DNA from 2 places in the Martinezella sp. CNPSo 3795 genome. Region 2 is predicted to be linked to the other one. Evidence: riboswitches for the same ligand, from Rfam matches in the RefSeq annotation. Region 2 holds a riboswitch; the other holds the start of a gene.
What was found. A riboswitch is a leader RNA that binds a small molecule or an ion and turns the genes downstream of it on or off. The one in region 2 is predicted to bind S-adenosylmethionine.
Positions count from the first base shown of each region.

Region 1: it holds a riboswitch for S-adenosylmethionine, as region 2 does, so the genes downstream of both, AC13QY_RS16170 (O-succinylhomoserine sulfhydrylase) here and metA (homoserine O-acetyltransferase MetA) in region 2, are expected to answer to the same signal.

Region 1 is NZ_JBXSOQ010000005.1:111,028-121,300, forward strand. Features, by position in the region: gene AC13QY_RS16150 (MFS transporter) at 1-76, opposite strand, end outside; gene AC13QY_RS16155 (LysR family transcriptional regulator) at 178-1,086, shown strand; tRNA gene AC13QY_RS16160 (tRNA-Gly) at 1,093-1,166, opposite strand; gene AC13QY_RS16165 (2'-deoxycytidine 5'-triphosphate deaminase) at 1,225-2,319, opposite strand; SAM riboswitch at 2,392-2,470, shown strand; gene AC13QY_RS16170 (O-succinylhomoserine sulfhydrylase) at 2,514-3,701, shown strand; gene AC13QY_RS16175 (DNA helicase) at 3,782-4,495, opposite strand; gene apaG (Co2+/Mg2+ efflux protein ApaG) at 5,106-5,498, shown strand; gene AC13QY_RS16185 (Hsp33 family molecular chaperone) at 5,518-6,507, opposite strand; gene argF (ornithine carbamoyltransferase) at 6,556-7,473, opposite strand; gene AC13QY_RS16195 (aspartate aminotransferase family protein) at 7,547-8,746, opposite strand; gene AC13QY_RS16200 (GcrA family cell cycle regulator) at 9,171-9,698, shown strand; gene phoB (phosphate regulon transcriptional regulator PhoB) at 9,788-10,273, opposite strand, start outside.
Region 2 is NZ_JBXSOQ010000007.1:154,651-164,923, reverse strand. Features, by position in the region: gene AC13QY_RS20295 (GntR family transcriptional regulator) at 1-303, opposite strand, end outside; gene AC13QY_RS20290 (aldose epimerase family protein) at 426-1,451, opposite strand; gene AC13QY_RS20285 (vWA domain-containing protein) at 1,797-2,990, opposite strand; gene metA (homoserine O-acetyltransferase MetA) at 2,994-3,920, opposite strand; SAM riboswitch at 3,968-4,045, opposite strand; gene AC13QY_RS20275 (NUDIX domain-containing protein) at 4,126-4,548, opposite strand; gene AC13QY_RS20270 (AAA family ATPase) at 4,548-5,390, opposite strand; gene AC13QY_RS20265 (ABC transporter ATP-binding protein/permease) at 5,554-7,404, shown strand; gene efp (elongation factor P) at 7,538-8,107, opposite strand; gene epmA (EF-P lysine aminoacylase EpmA) at 8,259-9,323, shown strand; gene AC13QY_RS20250 (lysine-2,3-aminomutase-like protein) at 9,320-10,273, shown strand, end outside.

The DNA of each region.
Region 1 (10,273 bases), on a different contig from region 2:
AGGTCGAGGGAGCGGCCGTTGCTGCGGAAACCGCTTCCTCCGGCTCGCGCGTGACGCATTCGGGGACTTGCGACATGATCTCTCCAATAAATTCTGATAATAAAGGTAGCCATCATTATCGCTTCGTTGCATAATGCGACAACTGAAATGAACTAATAATGATTATGCGAGTTAAGCATGAACATTCATGACCTGGAAGCCTTCGTCGCAGTGGTGGAAACAGGTTCGATCGTTGCCGCCTCCGCGCGCATCAATCTGACCCAGCCAGGCATCACCCGGCGCATACAGAACCTGGAAGACAGTCTCGGCATCGCTCTCCTCGACCGGCAGTCCAAGCCCTTGCGGCCGACGGCGGCAGGACGCGAGGCCTATGAGCATGGTCGCCGGGTATTGCGGTCGCTCGACGATCTCAAGGCCGGCGTTTCGCCCGGCGGCACGATCGGCGGCGAATTCCGTCTCGGGATCATGCCTTATCTCTCCGAAGCAGCCTTATCCGCCCCGCTTGACGAATTGCGCAGCCAGTTTCCGCAATTGACGCTGCGCGTCGTCACCGGCTGGTCGCCGCAACTGATCGAACAAGTCGCTCACAGTCAGCTCGATGCGGCAACCGTCTGCCTGGCGGAAGGGCTGCAGCCGCCGGATAATGTCGTCGGCGAGATGCTCGGAGTCCATGCCGTCATTCTCGTCGCGGCACCGTCGCTGGGCGTCCCCAAGGAACCGAGATTGGAAGATCTCTCCCGCTTCCCCTGGATCATGAACCAGAGCGGCTGCGGCTTTCGCGCCTTCATTCAGCATCGCTTCGAAGCCGAACGCCTGCCCTTCGACGTCGGCGTCGAGGCCATGAGCGCCGATCTCAGAATGTCGCTGGTCGCGCGCGGTCTCGGCATCGGCGTCTTGACGCCGGCCGCACTAGCAGACAGCCGCTGGCGCGATTTGGTCGAAATCGTCGAAGCCCCGGATTTCAGCCCGAAAGTCGTCAACTGGCTGGTGCATCGGCCGCCGGCGGGGCGGCTGGCGCGGCCGATCGCAATTTTTGGGGAAGCGCTGAAGGAAACGCTGAAAACGAAGAGACCGCTTCTGGCGTGAAGATTATGGAGCGGGTGAAGGGAATCGAACCCTCGTATTCAGCTTGGGAAGCTGCTGCTCTACCATTGAGCTACACCCGCCTGACATCGTGAGATGTCCAACAGTTACCGGCCTCTGTCAAGGCCGGTCGGCAATCGATCAAAGCCGGAAGTGCTTGGAGAGCTTCAGGCCCTGTGCCTGGTAGTTCGAGCCGAGGCCGGAGCCGTAGAGGCTGCTTGGCTGTTCCAGCATGTGTTCATAGATCAGGCGACCGACGATCTGGCCATCCTCGAGGATGAAGGGCACTTCGTGGCTGCGCACTTCAAGCACGGCGCGGCTGCCGCGGCCGCCGGCCGGGGCATGGCCGAAGCCGGGATCGAAGAAGCCGGCATAGTGGACGCGGAATTCGCCGACCAGCGGATCGAACGGCGTCATCTCGGCGGCGAAATGCGGCGGCACATGCACAGCCTCGCGCGAGACGAGGATGTAGAATTCATCGGGATCGAGGATCAGCTCGGTGCGGCCGCGGCTATAGAGCGGTTCCCAGAAATCGAAAATATCGTGCTGGGCCTTTTTGTCGACGTCGACGACGGCGGTATGGTGCTTGCCGCGATAGCCGATCAGGCCTTCCTTGTCGCCGGCAAGATCGATCGAGAGCGCGATGCCGCCGCCGGTGATATTCGGCTTCTTGCTGGCGACCAGCGTCTCGCTCTCGTGTAGCGCCAGCAGTTCCGGCTCGGTGAGCAGGGCCTGGCCGACGCGGAAGCGGATCTGCGACAGGCGCGAACCGCGGCGAACGACGATCGGGAAGGTGCGCGGGCTGATTTCGAGATAGAGCGGGCCGGAATAGCCGGCCGGGATCTTGTCGAACTCCTGCGCCCGGTCGGTGATGACGCGGGTGAAGATGTCGAGACGGCCGGTCGAGCTCTTCGGATTGGCGGAGGCCGACATATCCTCGGGTAGATCCAGCCGCTCCATCAGCGGCACAATATAGACGCAGCCCGTTTCCAGCACAGCGCCTTCGGAGAGATCGACCACATGCAGTTTCAGCCGGTCGAGCTTGTCGGCGACGAGATGTGATGGACCGGGCATGAAGCTGGCGCGGACGCGGAAGGCATGCGAGCCGAGCCGCAGGTCAAGGCTTGCCGGCTGGATCTGATCGACGTCCAGTTCTCTCTCGCTCGTCAGCCGCCCCGTTTCAAACAGCGCTGCGATGGCGCGATCGGCCAAAATTCCAGTATTGCGAGCCATCATGCTTCTCTCATAATTTGTCGCAGACAAAACCAAACTCGGGGAATTGACGCAAGCCGTCAACGGCAGTATTGCAACTTATCCCGTGGTGATTTGGCCGGTCGGCTTGCAGCCACGTTAAACAAATGGCTAAAAAGACCGGGGTTGAACCGGTCTGCTTTTGCGACCGGTTTTTTTGTTTTGAAAGTGGTGATGGCATGAGCAAGACTTGGCGCCCCGCAACCCAGCTCGTACACAACGGAACGCTCCGTTCGCAATTCGGCGAGACCTCCGAAGCAATCTATCTGACCCAGGGCTTCGTCTACGACACGTCGGAAGCGGCGGAAGCCCGTTTCAAGGGCGAGACGGACGGCTTTATCTACGCCCGCTACGGCAGCCCCACCAACGACATGTTCGAAAAGCGCATGTGCGCGCTGGAAGGCGCTGAAGACGCCCGCGCCACCGCGTCCGGCATGGCCGCTGTCTCCGCAGCCATCCTTTGCCAGCTGAAGGCCGGCGATCATATCGTCGCTGCCCGCGCCCTCTTCGGCTCCTGCCGCTGGGTGGTCGAGACGCTGGCTCCGAAATACGGCATCGAATGCACGCTGGTCGACGGCCGCTTTACCGAGAACTGGGAAAAAGCCATCCGCCCGAACACCAAGGTTTTCTTCCTCGAAAGCCCGACCAACCCGACGCTGGAAGTGGTCGATATTGCCGCCGTCGCCAAGCTCGCCAACCAGATCGGCGCAAAGGTCGTGGTCGACAACGTCTTCGCCACGCCGCTCTTCCAAAAGCCTTTGGAACTCGGCGCCCATATCGTCGTCTACTCCGCCACCAAACATATCGACGGCCAAGGTCGTTCGCTTGGTGGCGTCATCCTTTCCGACAAGCAGTGGATCGACGAGAACCTGCAGGACTATTTCCGCCACACCGGCCCGGCCATGTCTCCCTTTACCGCCTGGACGCTGCTGAAAGGCATTGAGACGCTGCCGCTGCGCGTTGCGCAGCAGACGGCGAACGCCTCCAAGGTTGCCGATTTCCTCGCCGAGCAGACCAACAAGGTCGCCCGCGTGATCTATCCCGGCCGCAGGGACCATCCGCAGGCCGATATCATCGCCAAGCAGATGAGCGGCGGCTCTACGCTGGTCGCCTTCGAGCTCAAGGGCGGCAAGGAAGCGGCCTTCAAGCTGCAGAATGCGCTGGAGATCGTCAAGATTTCCAACAATCTCGGCGACTCGAAGAGCCTGATCACCCATCCTGCCACCACGACGCACAAGAACCTCACCGACGAAGCCCGCGCCGAGCTCGGCATTTCGCCGGGCACCGTGCGCTTCTCCGCCGGCATCGAAGACAGCGCGGATCTGGTCGAGGACTTCGCCCGCGCGCTCGAGCACGTTTCCGCCTGATATCAATCGAGCCGCCCGGATTTTTCCGGGCGGCTCGACCTGCCCTCATCGGGCAATCTCGCGAGAGATAGGGTAGCTCGTCAGTTAGCGGCCTTGAATTCAACCTGACCGTTGTTCAGAAAGACCATTTTATCGAACAGCTTGAGATCCAGTGGATTCGGCAGGCGGACGTCCGAGAGATCGGGCACTGGTTTCAGCGCCGGATCATAGGAACGGTCGATCTGCGAGACAAAGACGACGATCATGCCTCTGGCGCGCGCAAACGCCTTCAGCGCCCGGACCTGGACCATCAGTTCCGGCTTTTCCCGCTTCTGATCGAGCAGCTGCAGAAAATCGACCACCGCCAATGTGCCGCGCGGCGCCCCGGCCAGCCTCTCGACGATATGATCGGCGCTGATGGCATCCGAATTGTCGAATTCGAACAGATCAGCAAACTCCGCATGATCCGCACCGATCACCGGAAATCGCTCCAGAACCACCTTTTCCGTATCCTCCAGCGTGAAGAAGATACCGCGATTGCCAGCCTTCATGGCTTCGACGGCGAGCCGCAGGCTCATCAGGGTCTTGCCGTGGCCCGGCCGCGCGCCGATCAGCACCAGATCGCCCGGGCTTAAACGCGAATACAGTTCGCTGACAGATACGGCCGTGTTCGTTTTACTTGCAAGCAAGCTCCAGCCTCCAAAGCCTTCGCCAGCCGCGACGCGATCCAGCGCAGCGTGCAAGGGGATTTTCTGCTGGCGAGACAGGAGCCTAGCCTTGCGCTTTAAATGATAAACAGGGGCAGAAAGCCTCATCTAAACCTCCTATTGCGAGCAATGACCGCAACCCCTCCTTATGCCAGGCGCTCAAACAGTCGGTTTTGATATCGACGGCCCCGCATGAAATATACTTTCCCGAATGGAGGGGGGAGGCACGGGCCATGCCAGAATCAGATGATAGCCGAAATGCCTTCCGATGAAAATTGCGGTCACGCCCCCAGGGAACATAAGATGAAATGAGGAATTATATGAGCTGGAGATTTTGATCGGCGGGCTGCAGATATGACGAGCAACCTACAAGTGCACCTTTGGCTGCGGCAAGCGTTTCTTCTCACCAAAAGTGGAGAGAGAGGCTTCATGTCAGAGAATACCAAATGACAGACGATTTGAGATACTTCTTTCGACGTCTCGTTAACCTTCGTTATTAGCTGTAATAGCTAAATGCCGGGAAGGCTCTACCCGTTCACGCAAGTTTTCATCACGCCGTTCCTTGACGGAGCGGGCTGGTTATAGGATACCGCTAGATATCCCGCTCTTGGCGAGGGTGGTGGAATGCGGATAATATGCCGCGGATGTGGAAATGCTGAAGCGGCAGTGAGGCTTGGAGAAGCGCTCGGCGCTTCAGGGCAGTGGCAAGGTATCAGGCATGTATCGCGCCCTAACACGCGACATCGAGGTTGTCGTCGAACCTTTTTATCTGGAGGAGCAATCCGATCCGGACGACGATCGCTATGTCTGGGGATACCGCATCGTCATATCCAACCATTCGAAGAAGGCCGTGAAGCTGGTGACGCGCTACTGGCACATCACCGACATGAATGGCATGGTGGATGAGGTGACGGGGCCGGGCGTCGTCGGCGAGCAGCCGCATCTGAAACCCGGCGATACCTATGAATATTCATCGGGCTGCCCGCTGGATACGCCGTCAGGCATGATGTTCGGCCATTACCAGATGGAAACGGACGACGGAGAGCAATTCCATGTCAAGATCCCCGCCTTTTCTCTGGACACGCCCAACCTGTTGCGCACGCTGAACTGAGCCGACAAAATCGGCAACATCAGGCCGCCTCTATCTCCGACACTTCGAAGCGATACGTCGTAGAGCAGAATTCACAAGTGACGGCGATCTCGCCATTCTCCTGGCTGGCCTCGATCTCCTCGGCCGTGAAGCCCTTCAAGACGCCCTTCAGCTTGTCGCGCGAGCACGAACAGCGGTCATAGACGGCCTTCGGCTCGTAGACGCGTACGCCACGCTCGTGGAACAGGCGATAGAGAAGGCGCTCGGTGCCAACCTGCGGATCCGTCAGCTCATCGGCATCGATGGTTTCCACCAGGCTGCGTGCCTCCGCCCAGGCATCGTCTTCGACATGATCGCGCACGCCGGTATCGCCATCGCCGCCATGCAGGTCCGGCTGACGCATACGCTCGGGCGCTTCGGGCAGGAACTGCGCGATCAGGCCACCGGCCCGCCAGCGGTGACGCGGCTTGCCGTTCTCATCGCGGTCGAAAAGTTCTGCCGCCCCCAGACGCACGCGCGTCGGGATCTGCTCCGACTGGCGGAAATAGGTGCCGGCAATCTCCTCGAGCGAGGCGCCATCAAGCGCGACAATGCCCTGATAGGGCTGGCTGAAACGGCCCTGATCGATGGTGAAGGCGAGGACGCCTTTGCCGAGCAGCTGTTCCGGCTCGGTCCGGCCTTCGGCGACTGCCTTTTCCAGTGCTTCTTCGTCGAAACGGGCATAGGCGCGAACATTTTCCGGCGTCGTGAAATCGGCAACCAGCAGGTCCACGGGTCCGTCGCCCTTGGTCTGCACGGTGAACTTGCCTTCGAATTTCAGCGACGTGCCGAGCAGGACGGTCAGGACGATGGCCTCGGCCAGAAGGCGTGCAACCGGCGTCGGATAGTCATGCCGGGCAAGGATCGCGTCCAGCAGCGGACCGAGCTGTACGGCACGGCCGCGCACGTCCAGACCTTCCACCTGGAAGGGAACGACATGATCGTCACCGGCGAAATCAAACTGACCCAGCGTTGCGGCATTTTCGGCCATTGCTTTACTCCTACTGCGCCCGCGCCCCTGAGACGCGGTTTAATATCTTCAGATCGCGCCCAGGCACCAAGCAAGAATCGACTTTTGCGCATGAAGGCGGTTTTCCGCCTCATCGAAGACAACGGATTGCGGGCCATCGATCACCTCGTCCGTCACTTCCTCTCCGCGATGGGCGGGCAGGCAATGCATGAACAAAGCGTCTTTGCCGGCCTGTGCCATCAAAGCCTTGTTGACCTGATAGGGCTGGAAGACGTTGTGACCGCGTGCCCGGTGCTCCTGATTCATGGAAACCCAGGTATCGGTTACCACGCAATCGGCGCCGGCGACCGCACGGTCTGCATCATGCGAGAGCATGATTTCGGCGCCCTCGTTGCGGGCCCAGTTCAGATAGTGATCCTTCGGCTCAGAACCAAGGGGTACCGCCATATTCATGCGATAGCCGAAGCGTGCCGCACCTTCGATCAGCGAATGCAGCACGTTGTTGCCGTCGCCCGTCCAGGCAAGCGTCTTGCCCTTGATCGGGCCGCGATGCTCCTCGAACGTCATGATATCCGCCATGATCTGGCAGGGATGCGTATCGTCGGTCAGCGCGTTGATGACCGGAACGGTCGCATGTTCCGCTAGCTCCAGCAGGCGCGAATGATCGGTCGTGCGGATCATGATCGCATCGACATAGCGCGACAGCACCTTGGCCGTATCGCCGATCGTTTCGGCGCGGCCAAGCTGCATTTCGGTGCCGGAGAGGAACAGCGTCTCGCCGCCCAGCTGTCGCATGCCGACATCGAACGAAACGCGGGTTCGGGTGGACGGCTTCTCGAAGATCATCGCCAGCATCTTGCCGGCGAGCGGCTTGTCGGCAGTGCCGGCCTTCTGCGCGCTCTTTCGCACGATCGCGTCATCGATGATGTTGCGCAGATCGGCAGCCGGAACGGCAGAGAGGTCGAGAAAGTGTTTCGGAGAAGCCATGTCCTTACCTGTGCTCCAGAAAAAACAATAACGCCCGCGTGGGGCAGGAACGCCCCGTCAGCGGGCGTTGAACTCAAGCCGATTTCTTGGTGCGGGCAGCGCGCGCACGCTCGGCGGCACGCTCCAGGCGGGCAAGACCTTCGCGTGCTTCTTCGGCGGTGACGACCAGCGGCGGCAGAAGGCGGATGACGTTATCGCCGGCCGGCACGCCGAGCAGATGCTCGGCACGGATAGCCTGCAGCAGCTCTGCCTGCGGAATGGCCGCCTTGATGCCGAGCATCAGACCTTCGCCGCGAACGTCCTCGATGATGTCAGGAAAACGATCCTTGAGCGAGGCGAGCCCCTGGCGGAAGACCAGCGAGACATCGCGCACATGCTGCAGGAAGCCTTCGGCAAGCACGATATCGAGAACGGCATTTCCGACCGCCATGGCGAGCGGATTGCCGCCATAGGTGGAACCGTGGGTGCCTGCCTTCATGCCTGAGGCGGCTTCTGCCGTCGCAAGGCATGCACCGAGCGGGAAACCGCCGCCGATGCCCTTGGCGACAGCCATGATATCAGGCTTGATGCCGGCCCATTCATAGGCGAAGAGCTTGCCAGTGCGGCCGACGCCACACTGTACTTCGTCGAGGATCAGCAGCAGGCCATGTTCGTCGCAGATCTCACGCAGCCCGCGCAGGAATTCGTTGGTGGCCGGACGGATGCCGCCCTCGCCCTGAACCGGCTCGATCAGGATTCCGGCCGTCGCATCCGTGATGGCGGCGCGCACGGCATCGAGATCGCCGAATTGTACCTGATCGAAACCCGGTGCCTTGGGTCCGAAGCCCTCGATATACTTCTCCTGGCCGCCTGCGGCGATGGTCGCGATGGTGCGGCCGTGGAAGGCGCCCTCGAAGGTGATGATGTGGAACTTTTCGGGATGCCCCTTGGCGAATTGATAGCGCCGCGCCGTCTTGATGGCGCATTCCAGTGCCTCGGCGCCCGAATTGGTGAAGAATACCTTGTCGGCGAAGGTCGCTTCCGTCAGCCGCTTCGACAGCTTCTCCTGACCGGGCACCTCGTAGAGGTTCGACAGGTGCCAGACCTTGTCGGCCTGGGCCTTCAATTCGGCGACGAGATGAGGATGGGCGTGACCGAGCGAGTTGACCGCGACGCCGGCTGCGAAATCGAGGTAGCGCTCGCCATTTTCGGTGACCAGCCAGACGCCCTCGCCTCGCTCGAACCGTAACGGAGCGCGCATATAGGTGTCATAAAGCGGCGTGGTCTCGGCCATGGCCATATCTCCTGATCACAACTTTAAGGACCGATCGCTTCGATTTGATGAAACGGGTCCGAAAAAATCAAAAATGCCGCCTTGCGGCGGCCCGGGCACTATTGATGTTTTGCATCGCGATGTCAACAAAACTGGCGTTTTAGCAGGTGCGAGATAGCGCTTGCGGGCAAAAGAGATAGGTTCGGCGGCGCCTATTGCAGAAATGCCACGCCTAGGCAGCAAGTTGGGGAAAACCTCGAAATCGATTCCTCAAGATTCTCGCGACTCTTGTCACGGAGTCAGCCTCACACTAGGTTAAAAAGCAATTGCTAGACTGCATGCGGCGGAACTAGTCACCACAATTTTAGAGCGTTTCGCGCCTCGTTCCCATGCGAGGCAATGGTGAGGGATTCTGCCATCGGAAACGCGACAGCGGAGACAGGGCATGAATTGGACAGACGAACGCGTCGAGAAGCTGAAAAAGCTATGGTCCGAAGGGTTGAGCGCCAGCCAGATCGCTGCGCAGCTCGGTGGCGTGAGCCGTAATGCCGTTATCGGCAAGGTGCACCGCCTGAACCTTCCTGGCCGAGCGAAGGCGGGCGGCACGGCAACCGCGACGCGCACGCCAAAGCGCAGTGCCGCGGCTCCCCGCGCAACGACCTACGGCTCGCGCGTCGCTACCCGCACCGTGGTCGCCCGCCAGCAGGGTGCAACCATGCTGAAGGAAGAGATCGAGATAGATTCCGTCAATGAAATTCAGTATCGCCCGGCATCGAACGTCGTCGTTCCGATCTCCCGCCGCCTCGGCCTGACGGAGCTGACGGAACGCACCTGCAAATGGCCGGTCGGGGACCCGCTGAAGGACGACTTCCACTTCTGCGGCAATGACAGCCCGGATTCGTCCCCCTACTGCACCTATCATCAGCGCATGGCCTACCAGCCGGTGCATGACCGCCGTCGCAACAACGGCTGAAAGTTACCGCAAGACAAAGAGAAACGGGCCCCTCGAGGCCCGTTTTTCTATTTCCGCCGCTATTTAGTAACACCCGAGCGGCGAGCCGCTCAGGCTTCCATGGAATAGCCCGCGCCGCGAACGGTGCGGATGACATCCTGCATATTGGAGAAATTGAGCGCCTTGCGCAGACGGCCGACATGGACGTCGACCGTGCGTTCATCGACGTAGATATCGTGCCCCCATACGCCATCGAGCAGCTGCGAACGCGAGAAGACGCGGCCTGGCGAGGACATCAGGAACTCCAGCAGGCGGAATTCTGTCGGCCCCAGCCGGACTTCGCGGCTCTTGCGGTGGACGCGATGGGTTTCGCGGTCCAGCTCGATATCGCCGCAACGCAGCACCGTGGAGAGAACCTCCGGGCGGGCGCGCCGCAGCATCGCCTTGACGCGGGCCATCAGCTCCGGCGTCGAGAACGGCTTGACGACGTAATCGTCCGCGCCGGTCGAAAGTCCGCGCACGCGCTCGCTTTCCTCGCCGCGAGCCGTCAGCATGATGATCGGCAAGCGCTCCGTCTCCGGCCGCATACGCAGCCG
Region 2 (10,273 bases):
GAGGCGCCAGAGCGGTTGCTCGATGCGCTCGACATGCTGCGAGACGAAGGTGCCGCTGCCGTGGCGGGATTCGATGACGCCCGAGGCGAGGAGATCGCGATAGGCGGTACGCACCGTGACGCGGCCGATTTCCAACGCTCCGGCTAGGTCTCTCTCGCCCGGCAACGCCGTGCCCGGCTTCAGCAAACCTTCCTGGATGAGGCCGGTCAGCGCCTGCGCCAGGCGCTTGTAAAGCGGTCCGCTCGCGGTCTCGTCGCTCAAACCGCGATTATTCAATTCGAGGATCAAACTGGTTCTATCCATGGTGTTTATATAGAACCTATTTAGAACCAATCCACAAGGTGAATCTGGTCGCATCGCAAAAAAGAATCGGCCGGGCGCTTTGGACGCCCGGCCGACTTTCAAATGAGCGGGCCATGCCCAACTCAGTTCTTGGTGAAGATGTAATCCGTTTCCTGCCGCAATACCTCGCCCGGGCGGAGCACGGCATTGGGGAAGCCTTGGTGGTTGATGGCGTCGGGCCAGACCTGCGTTTCCAGGCAGAAACCGGCAAACGGGCCGATCTTGCGGCCGTCATGGCCGGGAACCGGCACGTCCAGCTTGAAACCGGTATAAAACTGCACGCCGGGCTCGGTGGTGCGCACCTCGAGCGAGACGCCGGAATTGACGCTGCGGGCAAGGACCACGGACCGCTTGGCGGTACGCTCGGTCGAGAGGCAGAAATTGTGGTCGTAAAGCGCCTGCTCGCTTCCTTCGAAGCGCTTCATCGGCGCCATCTCGCGGAAATCGAAGGCGGTGCCTTCGACGGAGCGGATCTCACCGGTCGGCACCTGTTTGTCGTCCGTTGGCGTATAGTGATCGGCGGCGATCATGATGTCGTGGCCGAGGGCATCGTCGCGGCCGTCGAGATTGAAATAGGCGTGCTGGCAGACATTGGCGAGCGTCGGCTGGTCGGTTGTGGATTCGTAGGTGACCGACAATTCGCCGTTGCCATGGACCCAATAGGTCGCCTGTATCGTGCAATTGCCGGGATAGCCGGCGCGGCCATCGGGATCGACGATCTTCAGGACGACGCGGTCGGTACTATGCTCGACGATGGTCCAGTTGCGCTTGGCGATATTGTCCTTGCCGCCGTGCAGGTGGGTGACGCCCTTTTCATTGAGCTCCAGCTGATACTGCTTACCATCAAGCGTGAAGCGACCGGCGCCGATGCGGTTGGCGCAGCGGCCGGGCGTGGCGCCGAAATAGGAGGAATGGAGGGGATAATCGGCAAAATTGTCGAAGCCGAGCAGGAGCGAGGGCTCGTGGCCATCAAGGCGAAGGTCCTGGATGACCGCGCCCCATGACATGATATGAGCCGTCAGGCCGCCACCGACGATCTTGACGCGATAAACGGTATCCCCATCGGCCGTCGTCCCAAAATGTTCCCGCTGCAAAGTGCTTTCCGTCATATCAGCTCATCCATTGCTTTTGAGTATGCGAGGTCAGACCCTGCCTCCATTCGCGCCGTTCCGCAACCAGTTCGATGGCGAAATTTAGGGGTAAGCAGAGGGGGATCAAGGCTCCGTCCGGCTTTCTTTCGAGACGCTACGCTGCGCCCGAAGTATGCAATGCCTATGACAGAGCGGGCGGTTTCTGTAACGGCCCCTCACCCTAACCCTCTCCCCGCTTGCGGGGAGAGGGGACGACAGAGGCAGACAGTTGCCTCTGGTTCTAGAGGATCCTTGTAGAGCCCCTCTCCCCGTCAAAACGGGGAGAGGGCCGGGGTGAGGGCTAAGCGCGGAGGAAGCCTGATGTTAGCGCGACAATTCCCTTGTCGCCTTCTCCAACCCGCCGAGCGTCAGGGGATACATGCGGTCGCTCATCAGCCGGCGGATCATCGAGATCGAGGTCGTATGGCCCCAATAGCTTTCCGGCACGGGATTGATCCAGACGCATTTGCGGAAATGACCGGTCATTCGCGCGAGCCAGGTCTCGCCGGCCTCCTTGTTCCAGTGCTCCACCGAGCCGCCTGGCTGAGTGATCTCATAGGAGCTCATGGATGCGTCGCCGACGAAGACGACGCGGTAGTCTGGACCGAAGGTGCGGATGAGATCCGTCGTCGCGGTGATATCGACGCGCCGACGGCGATTGTCCTTCCACACGCCTTCGTAGAGGCAATTGTGGAAATAGAAATACTCCGTGTGGCGGAACTCGGATCGCGCGGCGGAGAAGAGTTCCTCGACGACGCGGATATGGTCATCCATCGAGCCGCCGACATCGAAGAACATCAGAAGCTTCACCGCGTTGCGGCGTTCCGGCCGTGTCCGGACATCGAGATAGCCATGCTCCGCGGTGGAGCGGATCGTGCCGGAAAGATCAAGTTCCTCGGCTGCCCCCTCGCGAACCCAGCGGCGCAGGCGCTTCAGCGCTACCTTGATGTTGCGAGTGCCGAGCTCGACGCCGTCGTCGAGATTCCTGAAGTCGCGCCGATCCCAGACTTTTACCGCCCGGCGATGGCGCGAGGTTTCCTGGCCGATGCGCACGCCTTCCGGATTGTAGCCGTAGGCGCCGAAGGGCGAGGTGCCTGCCGTGCCGATCCATTTCGAGCCGCCCTGATGCCGGCCCTTCTGCTCGGCCAGCCGTTCGCGCAGCGTCTCCATCAGCTTGTCGAAGCCGCCGAGCGCCCCGATCTGCCGTCTTTCGTCTTCGGTCAGATGCCGCTCGGCAAGTTTGCGCAGCCATTCCTCGGGAATGGCGGTCCGCTCCATTGCTTCTCCATCGGCATTGCCGCCGATCGCCTCGACGCCGCGAAAGTAATCGGCGAAGACCTGATCGAAGCGATCGATGAAGCGTTCGTCCTTAATCAGCGTCGCGCGGGCCAAATAGTAGAAGGCCTCCACGTCGTAATCGGCAATCCCTTCTTCCATTCCCTCAAGCAGCGACAGGAATTCCCGGAGCGTCACCGGAACTTTCGCTTGCCTCAGCTTCAGGAAGAAGGGAATGAACAAGCCTCACGTCCTTTCCTGGCCAATCTCCTCCAGATCATACGGCGTGGTCTGGTAGATCTCATTGATCCAGTTGCCGAAGAACAGATGCGCATGGCTGCGCCACCGGTTCTGCGGAGGAATTTCCGGGTCGTTATGCGGGAAGTAGTTGTGCGGCATCTTGATCGGCACGCCCGCATTCACATCGCGGAAATACTCATCCGCCAGCGACGTGGAATCATACTCCACGTGATTGAACATGTAGAGCCGGTTGCAGGCTTGTTCGTGCACGAGACAGACGCCCATCTCGCTCGAGTCCATCAGTATTTCCAGGCCGGGCACTTTTTCGATGTCTGCCCGGCGCACTTCGGTCCAGCGGGACACCGGAATGGCGAAATCGTCGGAGAAGCCGTTGAGATAGACCGAAGAGGGCTTCAGGTTCTGGTGGCGATAGACGCCAAAAGCCTTCTCCGTAAGCGTATATTTCGGCACCTTGTGGAAATGGTAGATCGCCGCCATCGCCCCCCAGCAGACGTTCATCGTCGAATGGACGTTGGTGGTCGTCCAGTCTAAGATCTCCTGCATCTCGTTCCAGTAGGTGACGTCCTCATATTCCAGCAGCTCGATCGGTGCGCCGGTTATGATGAAGCCGTCGAACTTGCGGTGCTTCACTTCTTCCCACGTCTCGTAGAAAGCAAGCAGATGCTCCTGCGAGGTGTTCTTGGCCTTGTGGCCGCCAACGCGCACCAGCGAAAACTCCACCTGCAGCGGCGATGCGCCGACCAGGCGCGCCATCTGGATCTCGGTCTTGATCTTGTTCGGCATGAGGTTCAGAAGCCCGATTTGAAGGGGGCGGATATCCTGTCGGAACGCCACCGTTTCGGTCATCACCCGCACACCCTCGTTCTGGAGGGTTTCAAACGCGGGGAGCGTATCGGGAATCTTGATGGGCATCGTTTCACTCGCCAAATACAAAAAAACCGGCCGCGATAAGAATCGCTACCGGTCCGCACGCGGCCCTTTAGCGACTTATTTAACGTGGCTGCAAGCCGGCCGGCCAAATCACCACGAGGGAAATTTCATAAACCCGACATCTCCGCGGGTCAATGGGGCAAGCGTCGGGGAAAGTCTGGGGTTGAGCTTGGAGGCGCGATGTGGCCTACAGATATTCAAGGAGGGCTTCCATGCCGTAACCCAGGCGATGCCTGGCAGCTTCGATCGGTAGCCAGAAGAAGCGGAAGCCGATCGGGTCGCCACCGTCGAAAGGCGTCATTTCGTAGTGAAGCCAAGTGGCAGGCGCTCGTTCGGAGATATGGCAGCGGAAATAGTGCCGTTGGTGATGGTAATCGCGGCCGTTCTTTTCGAAATGGTAGTCGTGAACGCCCAGCGAATAGAGTTCGTGTGGCGCAAAACCGGTCTCCTCCTCGAATTCGCGCGCCGCGGCCGCTACGATGTCCTCACCGGATTCGACCGTGCCGCCAGGAACCTGGATCTGGACGGCGGGAAAATCTGGCTCACCGAAAACAAGCAGATGCCCATCCCGAACGGCATAGATTAAGACCTTGACGGCATCGGGTTGCATTATCTTCCCTGCCCTCGCGCCATGAAGGCCAGCCGTTCGAAGAGATGGACATCCTGCTCGTTCTTCAGCAGTGCGCCATGCAGCTTCGGCAACGCGTTCTTCGCATCGGCGCGTAGCGTTTCGGGATCGATATCGTCTGTAACAAGCAGGCGAATCCAGTCGAGCGCTTCGGAGGTCGAAGGCTTCTTCTTCAGGCCAGGCACGTCGCGGATTTCGAAGAATTGCGTCAGTGCCGCATGAACGAGCGCCTGCTTGATGCCGGGATAATGCACCTCGACGATGCGCTTCAGCGTCTCCATGTCGGGAAAGCGGATATAGTGAAAGAAACAGCGGCGCAGGAAGGCGTCCGGCAGTTCCTTCTCGTTGTTCGAGGTGATGATGACGATCGGGCGGATCGCGGCCCGAATGGTCTCCCCGGTCTCGTAGACATGGAATTCCATGCGGTCGAGTTCCTGCAGGAGATCGTTCGGAAATTCGATATCCGCCTTGTCGATCTCGTCGATCAGCAGCACGCACTTCTTCGGCGAGGTGAAGGCCTGCCAGAGCTTGCCTTGGCGGATATAATTCCTGACATCATGAACTCTGACGTCGCCGAGTTGGCTGTCGCGCAGGCGTGAAACCGCGTCATATTCGTAGAGACCCTGCTGGGCCTTCGTCGTCGATTTGACATTCCACTCGATCAGGTCGAGACCGAGCGCGGCCGCCACCTGGCGTGCAAGTTCGGTCTTGCCCGTACCGGGTTCGCCCTTTACGAGAAGCGGACGCTCCAACCTTATGGCGGCATTGACTGCGACCATCAGATCCTTGTCGGCGATATAGTCGGCGGTTCCCTGGAATTGCATCGGAAGGCTTTCTCAATCTTTCGAGCGCAAGCTAATTGCTGACCTTATTCGGTTCAAGACGCGAAACCGTGTATATAGGAATGTGATCCCACCGATCTATTGCAAGGGTGGACATGAGGGCGGGTCATGATTAACTGACGGGACGCGTCGCAGGGAAGTGCTGATGGCAGTTGAAAAGCAAGCCAAGCCGAATATCCAGGGAAATGAACAGGTCGGATACGATTTGAGCCTTTTCTTTCGGCTGAGGATGATGTTCTCCGCTTTCTGGAATTCGGCTGTTCGCATCAAGATCATTTCCCTGACCATCGCGCTTTTCGTGATCATTCTGGTCACGGCCTATGTCCAGGTGCTGCTCAACAACTGGAATGCGCCCTTCTACGATTCGCTGGCAAGGCGCGATATTTCCGCTTTCTTCCATCAGCTCGGCGTCTTCGGCATCATCGCCGGCTCGCTGCTCGTCCTCAATGTCGTTCAGGCCTGGCTCAACCAGATGACCGCGCTCTACATGCGCGAGGGGCTGGCGCGCGATCTGGTCGATCAATGGCTGCAGGCCAAGCGTGCGCTTCGTCTTGCCTCCTCCGGCCTGATCGGCGTCAATCCCGACCAGCGGCTGCATGAGGACGCCCGCAATCTTGCCGAAAGCTCGACGGGGCTTGCCATCGGACTGGTGCAGGCGACGATCCTGCTTTTGAGCTTCATCGGCGTGCTCTGGGAGCTCTCCAGCGGCATGGTCTTTCACCTCCGGGGCATGAGCTTCTCCATCCCCGGCTACATGGTCTGGGCGGCGATCCTCTATGCCGGGTCCGCTTCTTTCCTCAGCCAATTTGTCGGCCGGCGTCTGGTGCGATTGAATGCGGACCGCTATTCGAAGGAAGCCGAGCTGCGCTTCGCGCTCATGCATGCCAATGAGCATATGCCGGCAATCACCATCGCCGGAGGCGAGGAGAACGAGCGCCGGCGGATCAATCTCGACATATCGGCCGTGCTTGCTGTCATCCGTCAGCTTGCCATCGCCAATACCAATCTCACCTGGGTTTCGGCCGGCTATGGCTGGCTGGTGCTGATCATTCCCATCCTCGTTGCCGCGCCCGCCTATTTCTCCGGCGGCCTGACCTTCGGTCAGCTGATGGTGGCCGTCGGCGCCTTCAATCAGGTCAATTCCGCGCTGCGCTGGTATGTCGCCAATTTCGGCCCGATTGCCGAATGGCGTGCGACGCTGATGCGCGTGACCGATTTCCGCAAGGCACTGACGGAAATGGACGATAAAATGCCGATGCCGCACACCCTCGTCTTCGAAAAGGCGGCGCCGGGCACGATGGTCTGGACCGATCTGGAGATTTCGACGAAGACCAGCGACGAGGCGACGGAAAACGGCTTCCGGATCGCGGAGGGTACGGTCACGATCAATGCCGGCGAGCATGTGATGATCAACGGCGATCACGGCGTAAATCGCAGGCTGCTGTTCGAGGTGCTGGCGCATCAATGGTATAGCGGTTCCGGCACGGTCAGCCTGCCGCCGATGGACGACATGCTGTTCGTGCCGCACACGCCCTATGTGCCGACCGGCACCCTCAGGGAGGCAATCTGTTTTCCGGACGATCGGGACGCCTATGACGATGCCGCCGTCGATGCCGTCATCGACAAGGTAGGGCTTGGCCGTCTGAAGAGCCGTCTCGATACGCAGGCTCGCTGGGATCGATTGCTCGATACCGAAGAGCAGAAAGCCGTCGGTTTTGCGCATCTGCTGCTTGCAAAGCCGAAATGGGTTGTCTTCGACGATGCCCTGGAAGGGCTGGAGGCCGAGGTTCAGGCGAAGGCCTTTGCTCTGCTGGCTGAGCTGGAAGATGCAACCCTTATCTATATCGGCCGCTCCGACGCCTTCATGCACGCCATGTCGCCGCGCGTCCTGCATCTGCAGTCCCTGGCTCCGCATGAGCACAGCACCGATATGCAAACGCCTTCCGAAACTACCGGTGCGGCGCAGGCGGATGAGAAAAAGGCCAGTGCGCCGTAGCCAGGCCCATCGCAACCAGAGCGGTACGGTAAGTCTTCGCGCAGTCGCTGCCCCTCCGGCTTCAATTTTCCCAAAACGCAAAACGCCCCGTCACCAGGACGAGGCGTTCTTCATGCAAGCAGGTGGCCGAGGCTCAGTCCTTGGCGCGCTCGACGTAGGAATTGTCTTCCGTTGCGATGACGACGCGGGTGCCGGCATTGATGTGCGGCGGAACCATGGTGCGCACGCCGTTCGAGAGCATGGCGGGCTTGTAGGAGGAGGATGCCGTCTGGCCCTTGACGACCGGCTCGGTCTCGGTGATCTCGAGCGTGACGTGGCGCGGCAGTTCGAGCGCCAGCGGAACGCCTTCATGGATCGACAGAATGCAGGTCATGCCTTCCTGGAGGTAGGCCTTCTGGTCGCCCATGGTTTCGGCATCGACGACGACCTGGTCGTAGGTGGCCGGGTTCATGAAGTGGAAGCCTTCGCCGTCTTCATAGAGGTACTGGAAGTTCACGTCTTCGACGAAGGCGCGCTCGACCTGCTCGGTGGTGCGCCAGCGCTCGGACACCTTCACGCCGTCGACGATGCGGCGCATGTCGACCTGCGTGACCGGTGTACCCTTGCCCGGATGAAAGTTCTGTGCGGTGAGAACGACGTAGAGCTTGCCGTCGACGTCGAGAACGTTGCCCTTGCGGACCGAAGAGGCGATGACCTTGACCATAAGACTTCCTTGTAACGCTGCCTTTTGCGTCGTAGAGGGACTGTCGAAATGCTCTCCGAGACGCAGCTTTTGTTTGCTTGGGGGCGCAACTACCCTAAATCAACGGAAATAGCCACCCCCAAGGCGGCCGGTGCCCTGAAGAAAGCTAGGAATGAAGCCAAAGACGAGCAAAGCGTCCCCCTGGTGGACCCGCAATGTCCATGCGGACCGGCGGCCGTTCCTGATCGGCCGTAATGCCATCCAGGCGGCGCTGCGGACTTTCTTCGCGCGCAACGACTTCATCGAGGTGGATACGGCGACGCTGCAGGTGTCGCCCGGCAACGAGGCTCATCTGCATGCTTTCGAGACCGAGGCGCTGACGACCGACGGCAAGGCATCGCCTCTTTATCTGCATACATCACCCGAATTTGCCTGCAAGAAGCTGCTTGCGGCGGGTGAAGAACGCATTGCCTGCTTTGCCCATGTCTATCGCAATCGCGAGCGTGGGCCGCTGCACCATCCGGAATTCACCATGCTGGAATGGTATCGGGCAGGAGAGAGCTACGAAATCCTGATGGCGGATTGTGCCGCGCTGCTGGCGCTGGCGGCCGAGACGGTCGGGGCGAAGAAACTCAGCTACCGCGGCGCGGAGATCGATCCATTTCTCCCGCCCGAGCGAATCAGCGTCGCGGCCGCCTTCGAACGATATGCCGGTATCGATCTCTTCGCCTCCATCGGTCTCGACGGATCGACGGATCGCGAGCGCCTGGCGGCGGATGTGCGCAAGGCGGGCATTCGCGTTGCCGACGACGATCTGTGGCAGGATCTTTTCAGCCGCGTATTGGTGGAGAAGATCGAGCCGAATCTGGGCTTCGGACGCGCCACTATTCTCGACGAATATCCCGTTTCTGAGGCGGCGCTTGCGCGGCCATCGGCCAGGGATCATCGCGTTGCCGAGCGTTTCGAGCTCTATGCCTGCGGCGTCGAGCTGGCCAATGCTTTCGGCGAACTCACCAATGCCGAAGAGCAGCGTCGTCGCTTCGAGATCGAAATGGCGGAAAAGCAGCGTGTCTATGGCGAGACCTATCCGCTGGACGAGGAGTTTCTGGAGGCGCTTGCCGTCATGCCCGAGGCGAGCGGCATCGCGCTAGGCTTCGACCGGCTCGTGATGCTGGCAACCGGCGCCTCACGGATCGAGCAGGTGCTGTGGGCACCGGTCGCGGAGTATGACGCATGAATGTGGTGCGCCCGATCCGGACCATCGGAGAGCTTGAGCGCGCCGGGCTGATCGATGCAGATCAGGCAGCGGCGCTGGAAGCAGTGGCGGAACGCTATGCCGTCGCCCTGACGCCGACCGTCACGCGTCTGATCGACCCCGCAAACCCCGCCGATCCCATTGCCCGGCAGTTCGTGCCGGATGCCGCCGAACTCATCGTTACGCCGGAGGAGCGGGCCGATCCGATCGGTGACCACACGCACAGCCCGGTCGAAGGCATCGTGCATCGCTATCCGGATCGCGTGCTGTTGAAGGCCGTGCATGTCTGCCCGGTCTATTGCCGCTTCTGTTTCCGCCGCGAGATGGTCGGACCGCAGGGACTTGGCACGCTGGATGGCGATGCATTGGACGGCGCCTTTGCCTATATCCGCGAGCACAAGGAGATATGGGAGGTCATCCTGACCGGTGGCGATCCGCTCATTCTCTCGCCGCGCCGGCTGGAAGAGATTCTCGGGCAGCTTGCCGAGATCGACCATGTGAAGATCGTCCGCTTCCATACCCGCATCCCCGTCGTTGACCCGTCAAGGATCGATGCGGCGCTGATTGCGGCTTTGAAGGCGAGCGGCAAGACCATCTATGTGGCGCTGCATGCCAACCATACACGCGAGCTGACGGAGGAGGCGCGCGCCGCCTGCGCCCGGCTGGTCGATGCCGGAATCGTGCTTATCAGCCAGTCGGTCCTTCTGAAGGGCGTCAACGACGATCCGGAGGTGCTGGCGGCGCTGATGAAGGCTTTCGTGGAGACGCGGGTGAAGCCCTATTACCTGCATCATCCGGACCTTGCGCCCGGAACCAGCCACTTCCGCCTTGGCATCGCCGAAGGGCAGGCAATCGTGGCAAGCCTGCGCGGCCGCATTTCCGGCCTTTGCCAACCGACCTACATTCTCGATATTCCTGGCGGCTATGGCAAG